Regions from separate parts of the Streptomyces griseus subsp. griseus genome, predicted to be linked through region 1. Evidence: riboswitches for the same ligand, from Rfam matches in the RefSeq annotation. Region 1 holds a riboswitch; each other region holds the start of a gene.

What was found. Region 1 has a riboswitch for thiamine pyrophosphate ahead of thiO (glycine oxidase ThiO). Riboswitches for the same ligand answer to the same signal wherever they lie in the genome.
Region 2: another riboswitch for thiamine pyrophosphate. It lies ahead of D6270_RS25345 (thiamine ABC transporter substrate-binding protein); the one in region 1 lies ahead of thiO (glycine oxidase ThiO).
Region 3: another riboswitch for thiamine pyrophosphate. It lies ahead of thiC (phosphomethylpyrimidine synthase ThiC); the one in region 1 lies ahead of thiO (glycine oxidase ThiO).

What each region holds. Positions count from the first base shown of each region.
Region 1 covers NZ_CP032543.1:1,647,776-1,654,199, forward strand. Annotated here, with positions in the region: gene D6270_RS07615 (SCO2102 family sporulation regulator) at 1-157, opposite strand, end outside; gene metF (methylenetetrahydrofolate reductase [NAD(P)H]) at 206-1,123, opposite strand; gene thiE (thiamine phosphate synthase) at 1,245-1,895, opposite strand; gene D6270_RS07630 (Rv2175c family DNA-binding protein) at 1,977-2,342, opposite strand; gene D6270_RS07635 (NAD(P)/FAD-dependent oxidoreductase) at 2,436-3,680, opposite strand; gene D6270_RS07640 (avidin-fold protein) at 3,710-4,051, opposite strand; TPP riboswitch at 4,096-4,208, shown strand; gene thiO (glycine oxidase ThiO) at 4,206-5,414, shown strand; gene thiS (sulfur carrier protein ThiS) at 5,411-5,623, shown strand; gene D6270_RS07655 (thiazole synthase) at 5,626-6,420, shown strand.
Region 2 covers NZ_CP032543.1:5,580,877-5,587,300, forward strand. Annotated here, with positions in the region: gene D6270_RS25330 (GntR family transcriptional regulator) at 1-619, opposite strand, end outside; gene D6270_RS25335 (class I SAM-dependent methyltransferase) at 676-1,497, shown strand; gene rlmN (dual-specificity RNA methyltransferase RlmN) at 1,670-2,776, shown strand; TPP riboswitch at 2,843-2,959, shown strand; gene D6270_RS25345 (thiamine ABC transporter substrate-binding protein) at 3,041-4,141, shown strand; gene D6270_RS25350 (ABC transporter permease) at 4,195-5,808, shown strand; gene D6270_RS25355 (ABC transporter ATP-binding protein) at 5,813-6,424, shown strand, end outside.
Region 3 covers NZ_CP032543.1:3,832,761-3,839,184, forward strand. Annotated here, with positions in the region: gene D6270_RS17075 (IclR family transcriptional regulator) at 167-937, shown strand; gene D6270_RS17080 (SsgA family sporulation/cell division regulator) at 1,039-1,476, shown strand; gene D6270_RS17085 (YibE/F family protein) at 1,507-2,850, opposite strand; TPP riboswitch at 2,921-3,055, shown strand; gene thiC (phosphomethylpyrimidine synthase ThiC) at 3,048-4,850, shown strand; gene D6270_RS17095 (DUF805 domain-containing protein) at 5,150-5,506, shown strand; gene D6270_RS17100 (hypothetical protein) at 5,596-6,417, opposite strand.

The DNA of each region.
Region 1 (6,424 bases):
CCGGGACGGAGGCGAGCAGGACGCCCATGACCACGCCGAGGAAGCCGCCGAAGGCGAGGAGCCGCCAGCGCAGCCGTGCCTTGTACTGCAGCAGCACCTCACCCAGCAGCCACAGCGCCACCAAGCCGAATGCGATGTAGAGGACCGTCCAGCCCACGCCCGCCCCCTCCTGCGGCCGCAGCCGCTCGGGGGCGGGTACGGCCGGTCACGACTGCTTGTGCAGTCCGAGATTCTCGTAGATTTCGAGCGTTGCCGTCGAGTTGTTGAGCGTGATGAAGTGCAGCCCGGGCACACCCTCGGACAGCAGTTTCGCGCAGAACTCCGTTGCGAACTCGATACCGATGGAGCGTACAGCGGCCGGATCGTCCTTGACCGCGAGGATCCGCTCTTTCAGCGGCTCAGGGACGGTCGCGTTGCTGAGCCGGGAGAATCTTTCCAGTTGCTTCACACTGGTGAGCGGCATGACCTCGGGGATCACCGGCGTATCGCAACCGGCCGCGACCACCCGGTCACGCATCCGGAGGTAGTCCTCGGGGCGGAAGAACATCTGGGTGATCGCGTAGTCGGCCCCGGCCCGGCACTTGTCGACGAAGTGGCCGATATCGCTCTCCCAGTCGGTGGAGCGCGGGTGCATCTCGGGGAACGCGGCGACGCCGACGCAGAAGTCGCCGGACTCCTTGATGAGGCGGACGAGGTCGGCCGCGTACTTCACGCCCTGCGGGTGCTCCACCCACTCCCCCATCGGGTCGCCGGGCGGGTCGCCGCGGACCGCGAGGATGTTCCTGATCCCGGCGTCGGCGTACTGGCCGATCATGTTGCGCAGCTCGGCGACCGAGTGGCTGACGGCGGTGAGATGGGCGACCGGGGTGAGCGTGGAGTCGGCGGCGATCTGCTGGGTCGCCCGCACGGTCCCGGACCGGGTGGAGCCACCGGCCCCGTAGGTCACCGAGACGAAGCTCGGGCGCACCGACTCGATCCGGCGCAGCGCGTTCCAGAGGTTGCGCTCGCCCTTCTCGGTCTTGGGCGCCCAGAACTCGAAGGAGTACGAGGTCTTGCCGGTCGCGAGAAGGTCACGCACCGTGCGTGCGTGGTCCGTCCTGGTGGAAGGTGTCCCAAGGGCCATATGGCGAGGTTAACCAGGGGGTGGACGCCTCCCCAACCAGAGCGGCCGAGATTGTCTCGTTTTGCCGTTTTGTCGTCCACCCCTTGGGACGGCAGCGCATCGGAGAGGGCGAAAGAGCTGTTCAGAGGGCGTGCGCCCGGACCCGCTTCGCCAGCTCGGCGGTGGCTGCCGCCGGGTCGTCCGCCGCGGTGATCGCCCGGACGACGACGATGCGGCGGGCGCCCGCCTCCAGCACCTCGTCCAGGTTCCCCGCGTCGATGCCGCCGATCGCGAACCAGGGGCGGGGCTGCTCCAGGGAGGCGGCGTACCGCACGAGGCCGAGGCCGGGGGCGTGGCGGCCGGGCTTGGTGGGGGTGGGCCAGCAGGGGCCGGTGCAGAAGTAGTCCACACCGTCCTGGGCGACGGCTGCGTCGACCTCGGACTCGGCGTGCGTGGAGCGGCCGATCAGCCGGTCGTTCCCGATGATCGCGCGGGCGGCCGGCACGGGCAGGTCGCCCTGGCCCAGGTGCAGGACGTCGGCGCCGATGGCGTGCGCGACATCGGCGCGGTCGTTGACGGCGAGGAGCTTGCCGTGGCGGCGGCAGGCGTCAGCGAGGACCTCGAGGTGCTCCAGCTCCTCGGCGGCCTCCATGCCCTTGTCCCGGAGCTGGACCACGTCGACACCGCTGGAGAGCACGGCGTCCAGGAAGGCCGGAAGGTCGCCCTGCCGCTTACGGGCGTCCGTGCACAGATAGAGCCGGGCATCGGACAGCTGCTCGCGAGGCGTGGGCATGGTGGAGTCCCCCCGTGGTCGTGGCGGTGCACGGGCCGCGCGCTGCACGCGGGGCCCGTACGCCGCTTCCTGTCGTGTCGGTCAGACGGCGAGCGCCTGCGCGCGGCGCTTCACCTCCGTACCGCGATTCTCGCTCAGCGCCTGGGCGGGGGTGCCGGGCAGGGTCGGGTCGGGGGTGAAGAGCCACTCCAGCATCTCTTCGTCGGAATAGCCGTCGTCCCTCAGGAGGGTCAGGGTGCCGGAGAGGCCCTTGACCACCTTGTCGCCGTCGATGAAGGCGGCAGGCACCTGAAGCGTCCGGTTCTCACCACGGCGTACGGCGATGAGCTGGCCTTCCTTGACCAGCTGCCGTACACGCGTCACCTCGACGTCGAGCTTTTCCGCGATGTCGGGGAGGTGGAGCCAGGCGGGGACGAGTGCATCGGTCTTTGCGTCGATCTCGGTCACAAGGACAAGCGTGCCATCCGGGACTGACAGCCGGTAGCCGGGCCGACCGTACGGGGGTGGGCCCGGGTGGTCACAGGGGGTCGGCCCGGGGTGTCACAGGGCGGTGGACTTCAGCGGTACGGCGGGGTCGGCGACCCGGTCGGGGTCGAGGACGGCCCCGGATTCGATGAGCTTGCGGCCCTGGGCGAGGTCGCGCGGGCGGCCCACCGCGAGGACGGCGACCAGTGCCCCGGCCTTCAGCCAGCACACCGACCAGGTGGCCTCCGCACCGTCGCCGCGCCAGACCAGGGCGTCGGCGTGGGCGTGGTGGCCGGCGTACTGCACGAAGCGGCCGAACTGCTCGGACCAGAAGTACGGGACGGGGTCGTGGACCGGGAGCGGCGCGCCGCTCTCCGCGGCGAGGATCGCGGCGGCGGCGGTGCGCGGCCCCTGAAGGGCGTTGTCCCAGTGGTGGATCAGCAGGCGTTCGCCGTAGCGGGCGGAGGGGAAGGAGGCGCAGTCACCGACCGCGTACACATCGGGCAGGGAGGTGCGCAGGGCGCTGTCGGCGGTGACCGAGCCGTCCGGGCCGCGTTCGATCCCGGAGCCGGCGAGCCAGCCGGTGGCGGGGCGGGCGCCGATGCCGACCACGACGGCTCCGGCGGGCAGGGTCCGGCCGTCCGCGAGGACCACGGTGGACCCCTCGACGCGCTCCACCCGGGCCTCGGTGAGGAGTTCGGCGCCACTCTCCGCGTACCAGTCGGCCATCGGGGCGGCGACCTCGGCGGGCAGGGTGCCGGCGAGCGGGCGGGCGGCGGCCTCGACGACGGTGACCGCGCACCCGGCGGCGCGGGCGGCGGTGGCGAACTCGGCGCCGATCCACCCCGCCCCGACGACGACCACGTCGTGGCTCTGCTCCAGGACGGGCCGCAGCCGGGCGGCGTCGTCGAGGGTGCGCAGCAGATGGACGCCGGGGACGCCCTCGGTGCCGGGCAGGGCGATGGGCTCGGCACCGGTCGCCAGGACGAGGACGTCGTAGGGGACGGGGCCGCCCGCCGTGTCCAGGACATGGTCGGCGGCGCGCAGGGCGGTGACGTCCAGGCCGAGGCGGAGCGTGATCTCCAGCGCCTCGAAGTCGACGTCGAAGGCGGAGTCCTCGGCCTTGCCGAGCAGCACCGCCTTGGACAGCGGCGGCCGGTCGTAGGGCTGGTGGGGTTCGGCGCCGATCAGGGTGACGGTGCCGGTGAAGCCGGCTTCCCGCAGGGCGACGGCGGTCTGCACACCCGCCATGCCCGCTCCGACGATCACGGCGTTCCGTGTGCGCTGCCGCGCCGCGTGGTGTTCCGTCTGCTCGCTCACGCGTACCAGTCTATTCATCTGACTACGGATCAGATGATGACTTCCTCCACCACGCTCGTCCCGCCGCCCTCCTGGGACTCCCACGCCCAGCGCTCGTCCAGCCGCACCCGGCCGTCCGGGAGTTCGGAGACGGTGGAGAGGCAGTGTCCGGAAGAGGTCGTCCCGTCCTCCTTGAGCTGGACGTAGCGGAAGTCGAGGGCGTCCCCCCGGCGGGTGCCGACGAGATGGCCGCGCACCACGTCACCGCCCGCGTACTCGGCCCAGACCGTGCCGCCCCGCTCGTGGTAGGTGAAGCGGGTGCGGGTACCGACCTGGCCCGGGGCCTGGTCGGCGACGGGCGACAGGACGAGTCCGTCGAGTGAACGGGCCACGGCGGCTGCTCCCTTGTCGGCGGCGAGCGTTAGGCTGGCCACGGTAGAACACTCGCGGGAGCCCGGACGCACCGGGCTGAGAGGGAGGCTGGGCGGCCTCCGACCGTACGAACCTGATCCGGGTCATGCCGGCGAAGGGAGGGGCTGGACACCCATGCGCGTCTCGGGGAAAGCCTCCGGAATCCCGGGGGGAAGCTCAGGATCCGACGTCCTCGTCATCGGGGGCGGGATCATCGGCCTGGTCACCGCCTGGCGGGCGGCCCAGCGCGGGCTGGGCGTCACCGTGGCCGACCCCGATCCGGGCGGCGGCGCCGCCCAGGTCGCGGCGGGCATGCTGGCCGCCGTCACCGAACTGCACTACGGCGAGGAGATGCTGCTCGGCCTCAACCTCGCCTCCGCCGCCCGCTATCCGGAGTTCGTCGCGGAGCTGGAGGCGGCGAGCGGCCGGGAGACCGGTTTCCGCACCTGCGGCACGCTGGCCGTCGCGCTGGACTCCGACGACCGGGCCCATCTGCGGGAGCTGCACGCTCTCCAGGAGCGCTCGGGGCTGGAGTCGGTCTGGCTGAGCGGCCGTGAGTGCCGCCGTCTGGAGCCGATGCTCGCGCCCGGGGTGCGGGGCGGGCTGCGGGTGGACGGTGACCACCAGGTGGATCCGCGCCGGCTCGCGGCGGCGCTGCTGGCCGCGTGCGAACGGGCGGGGGTGGTGTTCCGCAGGGCGGCCGCCGAGCGGCTCACCGTCAGCGGGGGCCGGGCCGCCGGGGCGATGCTCGGTGACGGTACGGAGCCGGCGGCCGACCAGGTCGTGCTGGCGGCGGGCAGTCTCAGCGGGCGGCTCGCGGGGGTGCCCGAGGAGGTTCTGCCGCCGGTCCGGCCGGTCAAGGGCCAGGTCCTACGGCTCACCGTGCCCCCGGCGTACGCCCCCTTCCTCAGCCGGACCGTGCGGGCCGTCGTCCGGGGCGGCCACCTCTATCTCGTACCGCGCGAGAACGGAGAGCTGGTCGTCGGCGCCACCAGCGAGGAGATGGGCTGGGACACCACGGTCACCGCCGGCGGCGTCTACGAGCTGCTGCGCGACGCCCACGAGCTGGTGCCCGGCATCACCGAGCTGCCGCTCACCGAGACCCGGGCCGGACTGCGCCCCGCGTCCCCCGACAACGCCCCGCTGCTCGGCCCGACCGCCCTGCCTGGTCTCCTCCTCGCCACCGGCCACCACCGCAACGGCGTCCTGCTGACGCCCGTCACCGGCGACGCGATGGCCGAGGCGCTGACCACCGGCGAGCTGCCCGAGGTGGCCCGTCCCTTCACCCCGGGCCGGTTCACGTCCGCCGGCTCCGCCCCCGTACTCCAGGAGCAGTCCGTATGACCCCTCAGGTATCCGTCTCGGTCAACGGGGAGCCGCGCAGCCTCGACGCCGGCACCGCGCTGGACCGGCTCGTCGCCGCCCTGACCACAGCGCCCTCCGGGGTCGCCGCCGCCGTCAACGAGTGCGTGGTGCCACGCGGCCGGTGGGCGGAGACGACGCTCGGCGAGGGCGACCGCGTCGAGGTCCTGACCGCCGTCCAGGGAGGCTGACCGTGTCCGACGACGTCTTCACCCTGGGACCCGCCGCCTTCGGCTCCCGGCTGATCATGGGTACCGGCGGGGCACCGAGCCTGGAGGTGCTGGAGCGGGCCCTGGTCGCCTCGGGCACCGAGCTGACCACGGTCGCGATGCGCCGGCTCGACCCGACCGTGCGGGGCTCCGTCCTCTCCGTGCTGGAGCGGCTCTCCATCCAGGTGCTGCCGAACACGGCGGGCTGCTTCACGGCTGGTGAGGCGGTGCTGACCGCGCGGCTGGCGCGGGAGGCGCTGGGCACCGACTGGGTCAAGCTGGAGGTGGTGGCCGACGAGCGGACGCTGCTGCCCGACCCGATCGAACTGCTGGACGCGGCGGAGATCCTGGTCGACGACGGGTTCACCGTGCTGCCGTACACCAACGACGACCCGGTCCTGGCCCGGAAGCTGGAGGACGTGGGGTGTGCGGCGATCATGCCGCTCGGCTCCCCCATCGGCTCCGGCCTCGGCATCCGCAACCCGCACAACTTCGAGCTGATCGTGGAGCGGGCCGGGGTGCCGGTGATCCTGGACGCGGGGGCCGGGACCGCGTCGGACGCGGCGCTGGCGATGGAGCTGGGGTGCGCGGCGGTGATGCTCGCCTCGGCGGTGACCCGGGCCCAGGAGCCGGAGCTGATGGCGGGCGCGATGCGGCACGCGGTGGAGGGCGGGCGGCTGGCGTACCGGGCGGGCCGCATCCCGCGCCGTCACTTCGCCGAGGCGTCCTCGCCGGTGGCCGGGCGGGCGGCGCTGGATCCGGAGCGGCCGGCGTTCTGACCGT
Region 2 (6,424 bases), 3.9 Mb from region 1:
GCAGCACGGCTACCGGTGTGCCCTGCGGCACCCCCAAGCGTTCAGCCTCCGTCTCTGACGCGCCACGCACAGTGGTGACGTCCACGCCTTCGGCCGGAGCCCGCCCGGTCTGGCGCCGGATGTAGCGCGTCGTGCCTTCGGCGATCGGGTGAGTGTCGGTAAGACGCGGCGACACCTCCGCGACCTCCGGAGGGAACCACGCCTCAACGCAACTGTTCGGCGTTCCGTCCGGGAGCTGGAGGACCCGAACGCGCCGAAGCGCCGTCGTCCCGGGGGTGAGGCCGAGAGCGGTGGCGACGCGGGCGGGGGGTTCCGCCCAATCAGGCTCACCGACGCGCAGGAACGGCATCCCTCCCAGGATGCGCGCCGACCCCGCACGGCGAGCCCCGGCGGGGCGTGCAACAGGCGTCTCGGTGACGACGAACCCGGTTCCCTGCTTGGCCACGACCACGCCATCGTTTCGCAGCACATCGACGGCCTTGATGGCGGTGGCTCGTGACACATCCCACTGCTCGGCCAGCTCGCGGCCCGACGGGATTGTGGCCCCGGGGGCAATCTCACCAGCGGCGATGCGGGCGCGCAGGAACTCTGCGATCTCTTCGTACTTCAGGACTGCCATGGCTTCCCCTATTTCCTGCGCTGGACTGGTCCACCGGTACACACGATACTGCGACCATGTCGAATCTCGAATTGGCTCCCTCCGTGATGCGGTTCTATGGCGAGACGGTCAACGAGGACAGCCGCCTGCGCAGCTCGGCAGACGGACGGATGGAACTGGTCAGAACTCAGGAACTCCTCCGACGCTTTCTGCCCCCCGCGCCGGCGCGCGTGCTCGACGTGGGCGGGGGGACTGGGATTCACGCTGAATGGCTGGTGAAAGACGGCTACGACGTCGCTTTGGTGGATCCTGTGCCCCGTCACGTTGAGGCCGCGTCGGTGGTGTGCCCGGCGGTGGTCGGTGACGCGCGCGACCTGCCCGAGCCGGATGACACATTCGACGTTGTGCAGCTCCTCGGGCCGCTCTACCACCTGCCCGACCCGGCCGACCGGCAACGGGCGCTGGCGGAAGCCTCCCGCGTGGCCAAGCCCGGCGGACTGGTCGCCGCCGCCGCGATCAATCGCTATGCGTCGCTCTTCGAGCACGTCACGTACGCCCACCTGCACACCGAGCGGATTCACAACTCCGTCTCCAAGATTCTGGAGACGGCGGTTTACGACGGATCGCGGGGGTTCACCCTGTCGTACTTCCACCGGGCCGAAGAGCTGGTGATGGAGTTGGCCGCCTCCGGGCTGAAGAACGTGCAGGTCTTCGGCATCGAGGGCCCGGCCTGGTCGCTGGTGAAGGCGGCAGAGCAGCAGCCGGGCGACGGTCCCACGGATGAGCTGATCGCCTCGGCCATGGACGCGGCCCGTATGGCAGAGCCGTACCCGGAACTGCTCGCCGCCAGCTCGCACCTCTTGGCCGTGGGTACCGTCCCGGCCGGCAGCGCTGGCTGACGGTCCTGACCTGCGGACGGGGGCCGTGGGGCCGGGCCGTCTGTGGGCCGTCGAGGGGCAGCCAACGACGACCCACAACCACCATCAACGACCGGTACCGGCCCGCCCGGGTCGCCGCTGAGCTGGGCGACGCCCCGGGGCACCTCGGCGTGTCTGCGACACTGGATGAACCATGCCTAAGCCCGGAGAACTCACTTTCGTCGCGCCCCGCGGAGCCAAGAAGCCCCCGCGGCACCTCGCCGACCTCACGCCCGCCGAGCGCAAGGAAGCGGTCGCCGCGACCGGCGAGAAGCCGTTCCGCGCCCAGCAGCTCTCGCAGCACTACTTCGCGCGGTACGCGCACGACCCGGAGCAGTGGACCAACATCCCCGCCGGGTCCCGGGAGAAGCTCGCCGAGGCGCTGTTCCCCGACCTGATGTCCGTGGTCCGCCACATCAGCTGTGACGACGACACCACCCGTAAGACGCTGTGGAAGCTGCACGACGGGACGCTCGTCGAGTCCGTCCTGATGCGCTACCCCGAGCGCGTCACGATGTGCATCTCCTCCCAGGCCGGCTGCGGGATGAACTGCCCGTTCTGCGCCACCGGCCAGGCCGGCCTCGACCGCAACCTGTCGACCGCCGAGATCGTCCACCAGATCGTCGACGGCATGCGCGCCCTGCGCGACGGCGAGGTCCCCGGCGGTCCGGCCCGGCTCTCCAACATCGTCTTCATGGGCATGGGCGAGCCGCTCGCCAACTACAACCGTGTCGTCGGCGCGATCCGCCGCCTCACCGACCCCGAGCCGGACGGCCTCGGTCTCTCCCAGCGCGGGATCACCGTCTCCACCGTCGGGCTCGTCCCGGCGATGCTGCGCTTCTCCGACGAGGGCTTCAAGTGCCGCCTCGCGGTCTCGCTGCACGCCCCGGACGACGAGCTGCGCGACACCCTCGTCCCCGTCAACACCCGGTGGAACGTCCGCGAGGTGCTGGACGCCGCGTGGGAGTACGCGGAGAAGTCCGGCCGCCGCATCTCCATCGAGTACGCCCTCATCCGGGACATCAACGACCAGGCCTGGCGCGGTGACCTCCTCGGCCGGCTGCTCAAGGGCAAGCGGGTCCACGTCAACCTGATCCCGCTGAACCCGACGCCCGGCTCCAAGTGGACCGCCTCGCGCCCCGAGGACGAGAAGGCGTTCGTCGAAGCCATCGCGGCCCACGGCGTGCCCGTCACCGTCCGGGACACCCGCGGCCAGGAGATCGACGGGGCCTGCGGGCAGCTGGCGGCCTCCGAGCGCTGAGGGGCCGACGGCCTCACCCGTACCGGCCGGAAACCGCCGGTGTAGCCTGGGCGCGAAATCAACTTCATATTCCGACAGGGGAGCGCCACAGCGCTGAGAGTGCGGCACCGAGGACAGGTTGGCCGCAGACCCTCTGAACCTCGCCCGGGTCATTCCGGGTAGGAAGTTCGGACCTTACTCAAGCTGTTGCGCCCTGCCCGCTTCCGGTACGTCCGGTCGTGGGCGGGGCCGCGTCTCTTCCTGGTCACCTCCAGGAGGAATCACATGAACACCACCAAGAAGTACGCGTCGACCGCGCTCGCCGCGGTGCTCGGCGTCACCGTCCTCGCGGGCTGCGGCGGCTCCGACGACGCCTCGGCCGGATCCGGTGCGTCCAAGGGCAGCGGCTCCAAGACCGTCACCCTGGTCACCCACGACTCCTTCAACGCCTCGGAAGACGTGCTGAAGCAGTTCACCGAGGAGAGCGGCTACACCGTCCAGCTCCTCAAGAGCGGCGACGCCGGTGCCGCGCTCAACCAGGAGATCCTGACCAAGGGCTCCCCGCGCGGCGACGTCTTCTTCGGCGTCGACAACACCCTGCTCTCCCGCGCCCTCGACAACGGCCTCTTCACCGCGTACGAGGCCAAGGGCCTGGACCGGGTCCTGGCAGGCACCGAGCAGGACGGCCGGCACCGCGTGACGCCCGTCGACACCGGTGACATCTGCGTCAACTACGACAAGAAGTTCTTCGCCGACAAGAAGCTCGCGCCGCCGCAGACCTTCGAGGACCTGCTGAAGCCCGCGTACAGGAACCTCCTCGTCACCGAGAACGCGGCCACCTCCTCGCCCGGCCTCGGCTTCCTGCTCGGCACCGTCGCCACCCAGGGCGAGGACGGCTACGAGGCGTACTGGAAGAAGCTCAAGGCCAACGGCGTCAAGGTCGTCGACGGCTGGGAGCAGGCCTACAACGAGGAGTTCTCGGGCTCCGCGGGCGGCAGGAAGGCCAAGGCGGACCGGCCGCTCGTCGTCAGCTACGCCTCCAGCCCTCCCGTCGAGGTCCTCTACGCCGACCCGCAGCCCGAGGAGGCCCCCACCGGCGTCTCCACCGGGACCTGCTTCCGGCAGACCGAGTACGCCGGGCTGCTGAAGGGCGCGAAGAACGAGGCGGGCGGCAAGGCGCTGCTGGACTTCCTGATCAGCAAGACGTTCCAGGAGGACGTGCCGCTGAACATGTTCGTGAACCCGGTCGTGAAGGACGCGAAGCTGCCGGAGGTCTTCACCGAGTTCGGCGAGAGCGTCGACAAGCCGGCGACGGTGGCCCCGGAGAAGATCGCCGCCAACCGTGAGCAGTGGGTCCGGTCGTGGCACTCGCTCGTCGTGAAGTAGCCGGTCCCACCGGAGGAAGCGGGCGGCGCGGAGCGGCGGTACGGCTCGGCCTGATGGCCGTGCCCGTCGCGTTCTTCGCCGTCCTCTTCGCCTACCCCGTCGCCTCCATCGTCGGACGCGGGCTGAGGACGGACGGCGTCTGGCAGTTCGGGCGGATCGGCGACGTACTGTCCCGCCCGGACATCCTCGACGTCCTCTGGTTCACCACCTGGCAGGCCCTCGCCTCCACCGCGCTCACCCTGTTGATCGCCCTGCCCGGCGCGTACGTCTTCGCCCGCTTCGACTTTCCGGGCAAGCAGGTGCTGCGGGCGGTCGTCACCGTGCCGTTCGTGCTGCCCACCGTCGTCGTCGGCACCGCGTTCCTGGCACTGCTCGGGCGCGGTGGCTTCCTCGACGAGCTGTGGGGCGTACGGCTGGACACCACCGTGTGGGCGATCCTGCTCGCGCACGTCTTCTTCAACTACGCGGTGGTCGTACGGACGGTCGGCGGGCTCTGGTCCCAGCTGGACCCGCGCCAGGAGGAGGCCGCCCGGGTGCTGGGCGCCGGACGGTTCGCCGCCTGGCGGCGGGTGACGCTGCCCGCGCTCGGCCCGGCGGTGGCAGCCGCCGCGCTGATGGTCTTCCTCTTCACGTTCACCTCGTTCGGTGTCGTGCAGATCCTCGGCGGCCCCGCCTACTCCACCCTGGAGGTGGAGGTCTACCGCCAGACCGCCCAGCTCCTCGACCTGCCGACGGCCGCCGTGCTGACCCTGGTGCAGTTCGTGGCGGTCGGCGCGATCCTCGCCCTGCACGCCGTGACCGTACGCCGCCGGGAGCGCGCGCTGAAGCTCGTCGACCCGGCGCGGACCTCCCGCCGCCCGCACGGCGCCGGACAGTGGGCGCTGCTCGGCGGGGTGCTGCTCACCGCGCTGCTGCTCATCCTGCTGCCACTCGGCGTGCTGGTGGAGCGGTCGTTCGACGGACCGGAGGGTTATGGCCTCGGCTACTACGAGGCCCTTCAGTCGGCCGGCGGCACCGGCTCCACCTTCCTCGTACCGCCGCTGGAGGCGGTCGGCAACTCCCTCCGGTACGCGTTCGTCGCCACCCTCATCGCCCTGGCCGTCGGCGGACTCGCGGCGGCCGCCCTGACCCGGCGGGCGGGGCGGCTCGTACGCGGCTTCGACGCACTGCTGATGCTGCCGCTCGGAGTCTCGGCCGTCACCGTCGGTTTCGGCTTCCTCATCACCCTCGACAAGCCGCCGCTGGACCTGCGGACCTCCTGGATCCTGGTCCCGCTGGCCCAGGCGCTGGTCGGCGTTCCCTTCGTCGTACGAACCATGCTCCCCGTGCTCCGGGCGGTGGACGACCGGCTGCGCGAGGCCGCCGCCGTGCTGGGCGCGTCCCCGCTGCGGGCCTGGCGCGAGGTCGATCTGCCGCTGGTCCGGCGTGCGGTGCTCGTCGCGGCGGGATTCGCGTTCGCCGTGTCGCTCGGGGAGTTCGGCGCCACTGTCTTCATCGCCCGGCCCGACAACCCGACCCTGCCGGTCGCGGTCGCCCGGCTGCTGGGCCGGTCCGGGGAGCTCAACTACGGGCAGGCGATGGCCCTCAGCACGATCCTGATGCTGGTGTGCGCGGCCTCGCTGCTGCTCCTCGAACGCATCCGTACCGACCGATCCGGGGAGTTCTGACGCCATGCTGAGCCTGCAAGCCGCCACCGTCCGGTTCGGGGAGCGGACGGCCCTCGACGCGGTCGACCTGGAGGTCGCCGACCACCGCATCGTCTGCCTGCTCGGCCCCAGCGGCAGTGGGAAGTCCACCCTGCTGAGGGCCGTCGCCGGGCTCCAGCCCATGGACGGCGGCCGGGTGCTGCTGGCCGGCCGGGACCAGCGCGGCGTCCCGGTCCACCGGCGCGGCCTCGGCCTGATGTTCCAGGACCACCAGCTCTTCCCGCACCGCGATGTCGGCGCCAACGTCGCCTTCGGGCTGCGGATGCGCGGCACCGGGCGAGCGGAGTCCGAGCGCCGGGTCAGCGAGCTCCTCGACCTGGTCGGCCTGCCCGGCGCCGAACGCCGAGCCGTCGCCGCCCTCTCCGGCGGCGAACAGCAGCGCGTCGCCCTCGCCCGTGCCCTCGCCCCGAGCCCCAAGCTCCTCATGCTGGACGAACCCCTCGGCCAGCTGGACCGCAGCCTGCGCGAACGCCTCGTCATCGAGCTGCGCACCCTCTTCCAGGAGCTGGGTACGACGGTGCTCGCCGTCACCCACGACCAGGGCGAGGCGTTCGCGCTCGCCGACCGGGTCGTCGTG
Region 3 (6,424 bases), 2.2 Mb from region 1:
CGATACAGTGACATAACGCTGCCGCCATCTGGAATGTGACCTTCTGTCACCGAACCGACCGAGTGACCAGTGGTTTGTACGACAGTCCGGTCGTTGGTGCGGCAGCCCCGTGGGGGCGGCCTCCACGGGAGGGCTGACGGCCCGTCACCATGCCTGGGGGTGACCTTTGACCACGGCATCGAGTACCGCTGTTCCGACGTTGATCGGTTCGGTTCAGCGGGCGTTGAGGCTGCTGGAGGCTGTGGGCACCCATCGGGACGGGGCGCCCGCCAAGCAACTCGCACGTGAGGCAGGCCTACCGCTGCCGACCGCGTACCACCTGTTGCGCACGCTCACCCACGAGGGCTATCTCCGCCGGGAGAACGGTGTCTTCCTCTTCGGTGCGGCCGCCGAGAACCTGACCTCCGCTCGGGCCTCCAGACGCCGCCCCGCCTCCGTCCCCGACTCCCTCGCGCACTGGCGGGACGCCCTCGGGGTCCCGGTGTACTGCGCGGTCTACCGCGACGGCGAGATCGAGCTCATCGCGGTCGCGGACGCCCCCGACGCCCCGGCGGTCGACGAGTGGGCCTCCTTCCGGGAGACCGGCCACGCGCACGCGATCGGGCAGTGTCTTCTCGGCCAGCTGGACGAGAAGGACCGCGAGGACCACCTCGACCGGCACCCCGTACGGCCCCTCACTCGTTACTCAGTGCGAGATCGCGCGGCGCTTCTTGAGCGGCTCCGGACCCTGCGGCGGGGTGAACCGGTCATCGAACGCCAGGAGTACGCACTGGGTACCGTCTGCGCCGCCATTCCCGTCACAGCCGGTGCCACCATTGCGGCGATGGCCATTTCCGTACCCCTGGACCGGGAGGAACGGTTGCTGCCCGCAGTCGAACAGCTACGTGGCGAAGTGGCGAGCCTCTTGCGTTCGTTCGTGTTCTCTATCAGTATCTGAAAAATCACTCCTTGTGATCTGCTATCGCGTGCACCACGATGGCGTCAATAGGGCCATGGGGGATCATTCCTGGCCAGTTTCATCTACTCCGGGGTTGGACGATGCGCGAGTCGGTTCAAGCAGAGGTCATGATGAGCTTCCTCGTCTCCGAGGAGCTCTCGTTCCGTATTCCGGTGGAGCTCCGGTACGAGGTGGCTGATCCCTACGCCATCCGGATGACGTTCCATCTGCCCGGCGATGCCCCTGTGACCTGGGCATTCGGCCGCGAGCTGCTGCTGGACGGGCTCAACAGCCCGAGCGGCGACGGCGATGTGCACATCGGGCCGACCGAGCCCGAGGGGCTCGGCGATGTGCACATCCGTCTTCAGGTCGGCGCGGACCGCGCGCTGTTCCGGGCCGGCACGGCACCACTGGTGGCGTTTCTCGACCGGACCGACAAGCTGGTGCCCCTCGGTCAGGAGCACACGCTGGGTGACTTCGACGGGAACCTGGAGGAGGCGCTCGGCCGCATCCTCGCCGAGGAGCAGAACGCGGGCTGAGCCGGCCCGTACAGCCCCGCCTCGCGCCTCTCACGCCTTACGCCGGCGCCCCCTGCCGGTCCGTGCGGGGGCGGCGGCCGTGGATGAGGGGGTGGAGGCGCCCGGACGGTCGGCGGAGACCACCAGCGCGGCGAGCACCGTCGTCACCGGCACCGAGGCGACCAGACCGATCGAACCGACCAGCGTCCGGACGATCTCCTCGGCGACCAGCTCGCTGTTGGCCACCGTGCCCACACTGGACTGGGCGATGGAGAAGAGCAGTAGCAGGGGCAGCGCCGCGCCCGCGTACGCCAGCACCAGGGTGTTCACGACGGAGGCGATGTGGTCCCGTCCGATGCGGATACCTGCCCGGTACAGCCCGCGCCAGCCCATCTGCGGGTCCGCCTGGTGCAATTCCCAGACGGCGGAGGTCTGGGTGACCGTCACATCGTCGAGTACCCCGAGCGATCCGATGATGACACCGGCCAGCAGCAGACCGCTCATGTCGATGTCCGGGTAGAGACCGTGGATGAGGCCGGTGTTGTCGTCGGTGTTGCCGCTCAGATCGGCCCAGCCGATGAACAGCGAGCCGAGCAGCCCGATCAGCAGCAGTGAGATCAGCGTGCCGATGACCGCGACGGACGTACGGGCCGTCACCCCGTGGCACATGTAGAGCGCCGCCAGCATGATGGCGCTGGCCCCGATCACCGCCACCACCAGCGGATTCGAGCCCTGCAGGATCGCCGGCAGGATGAACAGGGTCAGCACGGCGAACGAGACGGCCAGCGCCACCAGCGCCATCACCCCGCGCAGCCGGCCCACCGCGACCACCGCCAGGGCGAAGATCGCCGCCAGCAGCGTCATCGGGATCTTCCGGTTCACATCGGTGACGCTGTACTGGAGGTCGCGGGGCGCGTCGGGGGCGTACGCCACGACCACGCCCTGGCCCTCGCGCAGTTGGCGGGGCGCGTCCGGCTGGACCACCTCGACGAACTTACGGCCCTTGTCGTCGCCGCTGGTCACCTCGACGGTCGCCTTCGCGCACTCCCCCTGCTGCTCGTTGACGGCCTCGCGGCCCGAGGGGGTGGAGGTGTCACCGGTGGGTGGTACCTGTGAGGCGTTGACGTCGGCGCAGTCGACCTTGACGACCTGGACGACCTTGCCGTCCTGGGTCTGCCGGTCGAATCCGACGCCGGTGCGCTCGTGGGCGGGGACGCCGCCGGGCCAGAACGCGATCAGGCCGACGACGACCGCCGTGGCGAACGGGATCAGGACGGCGGCGATGACCTTGCGCAGATGCTTGGAGACCGGGGCGGCGGGACCATGGCTGTGCGTATGTCCGTGGCTGTGGCCCTGGGGCGGCTGGGGTGCGGGGTCGCTTTGGGGGGAGGTCACGGGGCGATCATCGCAAGAACGGGAGGGCCCTCTGGTCAGCTCGCCGGAAAGGACGCTAGCGTGGAGGCACCTTTGCACACGCGGGAGCTCGGAGCACCGGGCTGAGAGGGCGCTGATCGCCGTACATCCGTACGGGACATGGCTGCGCCGACCGCCGAACCTGTTACCGGGTAATGCCGGCGTAGGGAGTAGGTCTCATGACCACAGCGGACGCACGCACGCCTGCCTCGAAACAGAACGACGGAACGCCGGACGGCACTCCGGACGACGAGGCCGGGAAGTCCATCGGCTGGCACAAGGGGTACGTCCAGGGCTCGCGCCCGGACCTCCGGGTGCCGGTCCGACAGGTGCACCTCACCAACGGCAAGGACGTGGCGCTGTACGACACGTCGGGGCCGTACACCGATCCCGCCATCGACACCGATGTCCGCCGGGGCCTCGCTCCCCTGCGGGATAACTGGATCATCGCCCGCGGCGACACCGAGGAGTACGCGGGCCGCCCGGTCCGCCCCGAGGACGACGGGCTCAAGCACACCTCGCCGCGCGGCGGGCTGCGCAACCTCGACGCCGTCTTCCCCGGCCGTCCGCGTCAGCCGCGCCGCAGCCGCGACGGACGGCCCGTCACGCAGCTCGCATACGCCCGGCGGGGGGAGATCACCCCGGAGATGGAGTACGTCGCCATCCGGGAGAACGTCGAGGCCGAAGTCGTGCGGGAGGAGATCGCGGCGGGCCGGGCCGTGCTGCCGGCCAACGTCAACCACCCCGAGATCGAGCCGATGATCATCGGCAAGCGGTTCCTGGTGAAGGTCAACGCCAACATCGGCAACTCGGCCGTCACCTCCTCCATCGAGGAGGAGGTCGACAAGATGACCTGGGCGACCAAGTGGGGCGCCGACACGGTCATGGACCTCTCCACCGGCCGCAACATCCACACCACCCGTGAGTGGGTGCTGCGCAACTCCCCCGTGCCGATCGGAACGGTGCCGCTCTACCAGGCGTTGGAGAAGGTGGACGGCCGGGCCGAGGAGCTGACCTGGGAGATCTACAAGGACACCGTCATCGAACAGGCCGAGCAGGGCGTGGACTACATGACGGTGCACGCCGGAGTGCGCCTGCCGTACGTCCCGCTGACGGCCCGTCGTAAGACCGGCATCGTCTCGCGCGGTGGGTCGATCATGGCGGCCTGGTGCCTGGCGCATCACCAGGAGTCTTTCCTCTACCAGCACTTCGAGGAGCTCTGCGAGATCCTGGCGACGTACGACGTCACCTACTCCCTCGGTGACGGGCTGCGCCCCGGATCGATCGCGGACGCCAACGACGAGGCGCAGTTCGCCGAACTGCGGACGCTGGGCGAGCTCAACACGATCGCCAAGCGGTTCGGCGTGCAGACGATGATCGAGGGCCCCGGGCATGTCCCGATGCACAAGATCAAGGAGAACATCGACCTCCAGCAGGAGATCTGTGAGGAGGCGCCGTTCTACACGCTCGGTCCGCTGACCACGGATGTCGCGCCCGCCTACGACCACATCACCTCGGGCATCGGTGCCGCGATGATCGCCTGGTGGGGCACGGCGATGCTCTGTTACGTCACGCCCAAGGAGCACCTGGGGCTGCCCAACCGGGACGACGTGAAGACCGGGGTCATCACCTACAAGATCGCCGCGCACGCGGCCGACCTCGCCAAGGGGCACCCGGGCGCTCAGGAGTGGGACGACGCGCTCTCCGACGCGCGGTTCGAGTTCCGGTGGGAGGACCAGTTCAACCTGGCCCTCGACCCGGACACGGCGCGGGAGTTCCACGACGAGACGCTGCCCGCCGAGCCGGCGAAGACAGCGCACTTCTGCTCCATGTGCGGACCGAAGTTCTGCTCGATGAAGATCTCCCAGGACATCCGCCGTCAGCACGGCGGTTCGCAGGAGGAGATCGAGGAGGGCATGGCCGAGAAGTCGAAGGAGTTCGCAGCGTCCGGCAACCGGGTCTACCTGCCGATCGCCGAGTAGACGGCCCCTTCACACCCGCCCCCGGCAACCGTTCGCGGTTGTCGGGGGCGGTCTCCGTACGGGCCGGTGACCTCGCGCCGCAGATCACCCCCTATGAGTATCTTGCGAGCTTGATCATCATCTGGTGTGATAGCGGACCTTGTTAAGCGACAGTATGGACACAGTCGTGTGGCAGCTGTATGTACGTTTCGCAGCTGCGTCAACTGAGCTTGACCCGTTCCTTATCTGTGGCTTACTTTCCGGCTTGCTTGGCTGAAATTTGGCGGCCCTCGCACGAGGGCCTCGGGGAGGGAAACACCATGGACTGGTACCTGGCAGTACTCAAGAACTACGCAGGCTTCAGCGGGCGCGCGCGCCGCAAGGAGTTCTGGATGTTCACGCTGGTCAGCTTTGTGATCAGCATCGTCCTGTCGATCATCGCCAGCCTGATCGGCACGGAGATCCTTTCCTACATCTACTCCCTCGCGATCCTCATCCCGTCGCTCGCGGTCGCCGTGCGCCGTCTGCACGACACCAGCCGCTCGGGCTGGTGGCTGCTGCTCGTGCTGATCCCGCTGATCGGTGCCATCGTCCTGATCGTCTTCCTCGCCTCCGAGGGCAAGCAGGAGCCGAACCAGTACGGCACCAACCCGAAGCTCGCCCCGCAGGTGGGCTGATCCACCGCTCCGGCAGGGCCGGAGCACCGCACAGGCCGGGCGCGGCACTCGCCGCCCCGGCCTGTGGCGTTTCCGGAACCCAACGGGCCCTACTCCGGCCGGTGGTCCGGCCCGCCGAAGTCCGGGCTGGTGAAGTCGGGGCTCGTGAAGGTCGGCCGGGGTCCGGCCGACGGACCGTCCTCCGGACCGGAGAAGTCCGGCCTGCTGTAGCCGACCTTCGGGATGCGGTGGGGCGAGCGGTGCGGGGTCCGCGCGGCGGGGCCCGCGGCCGGGTCGGCCAGGGCGTCCCGCAGGAACGGCAGGATGCCGCGCTCCAGCAGCGCGTGGCGCCAGGCCTCCCGGGCCCGGGCGACCTCCTCCGGAAGCTCGTCCTCCTCGTCCTCGGCGGCCCGCGAGGTGGAGCCGTTGCGCAGGGCGGTGACGAGCAGCCCCACGGCGGCGACCAGGATGGCCGCGGCGGCGACAGCGGCGAAGAACCACCCGGCCGCGACCAGGGTGGTGCCGAAGGCGACCGACGGGCTGACCGCCTTCAGCAGATAGCCGACGAGCAGGAAGATGACGGCGGCGGTGCCCGCGAGCAGTGGAGTGAGGACCGTGAGGACCGCCCCTATGCCGGCGCCCGGCCCGGCCGCGCCGGAGCCGTCCGCGTACCGCTCGCCCTCCGGGAGCGTGGCGCTCGCCGCGCGCAGCTCGGCCCGGGCCTTGACGTAGCGCTCGTACTCGGTGGCGGCGGCCGCGGTTATCAGCGCTGTGGCGTTGAGCGCCATCGTGCGCAGCTGCTCGGTGTTGAGCCGGTCGCCGACGCCCTCCAGGTCCGGGCGCTCATGGGCGTGACGCAGTGCGTCGCCGAGGATCCGCGCGTACTCGGGACCGTCCTCTGCCTGCAGGTGCGGAGCGCTTGTCATCTGCATCCCCCGA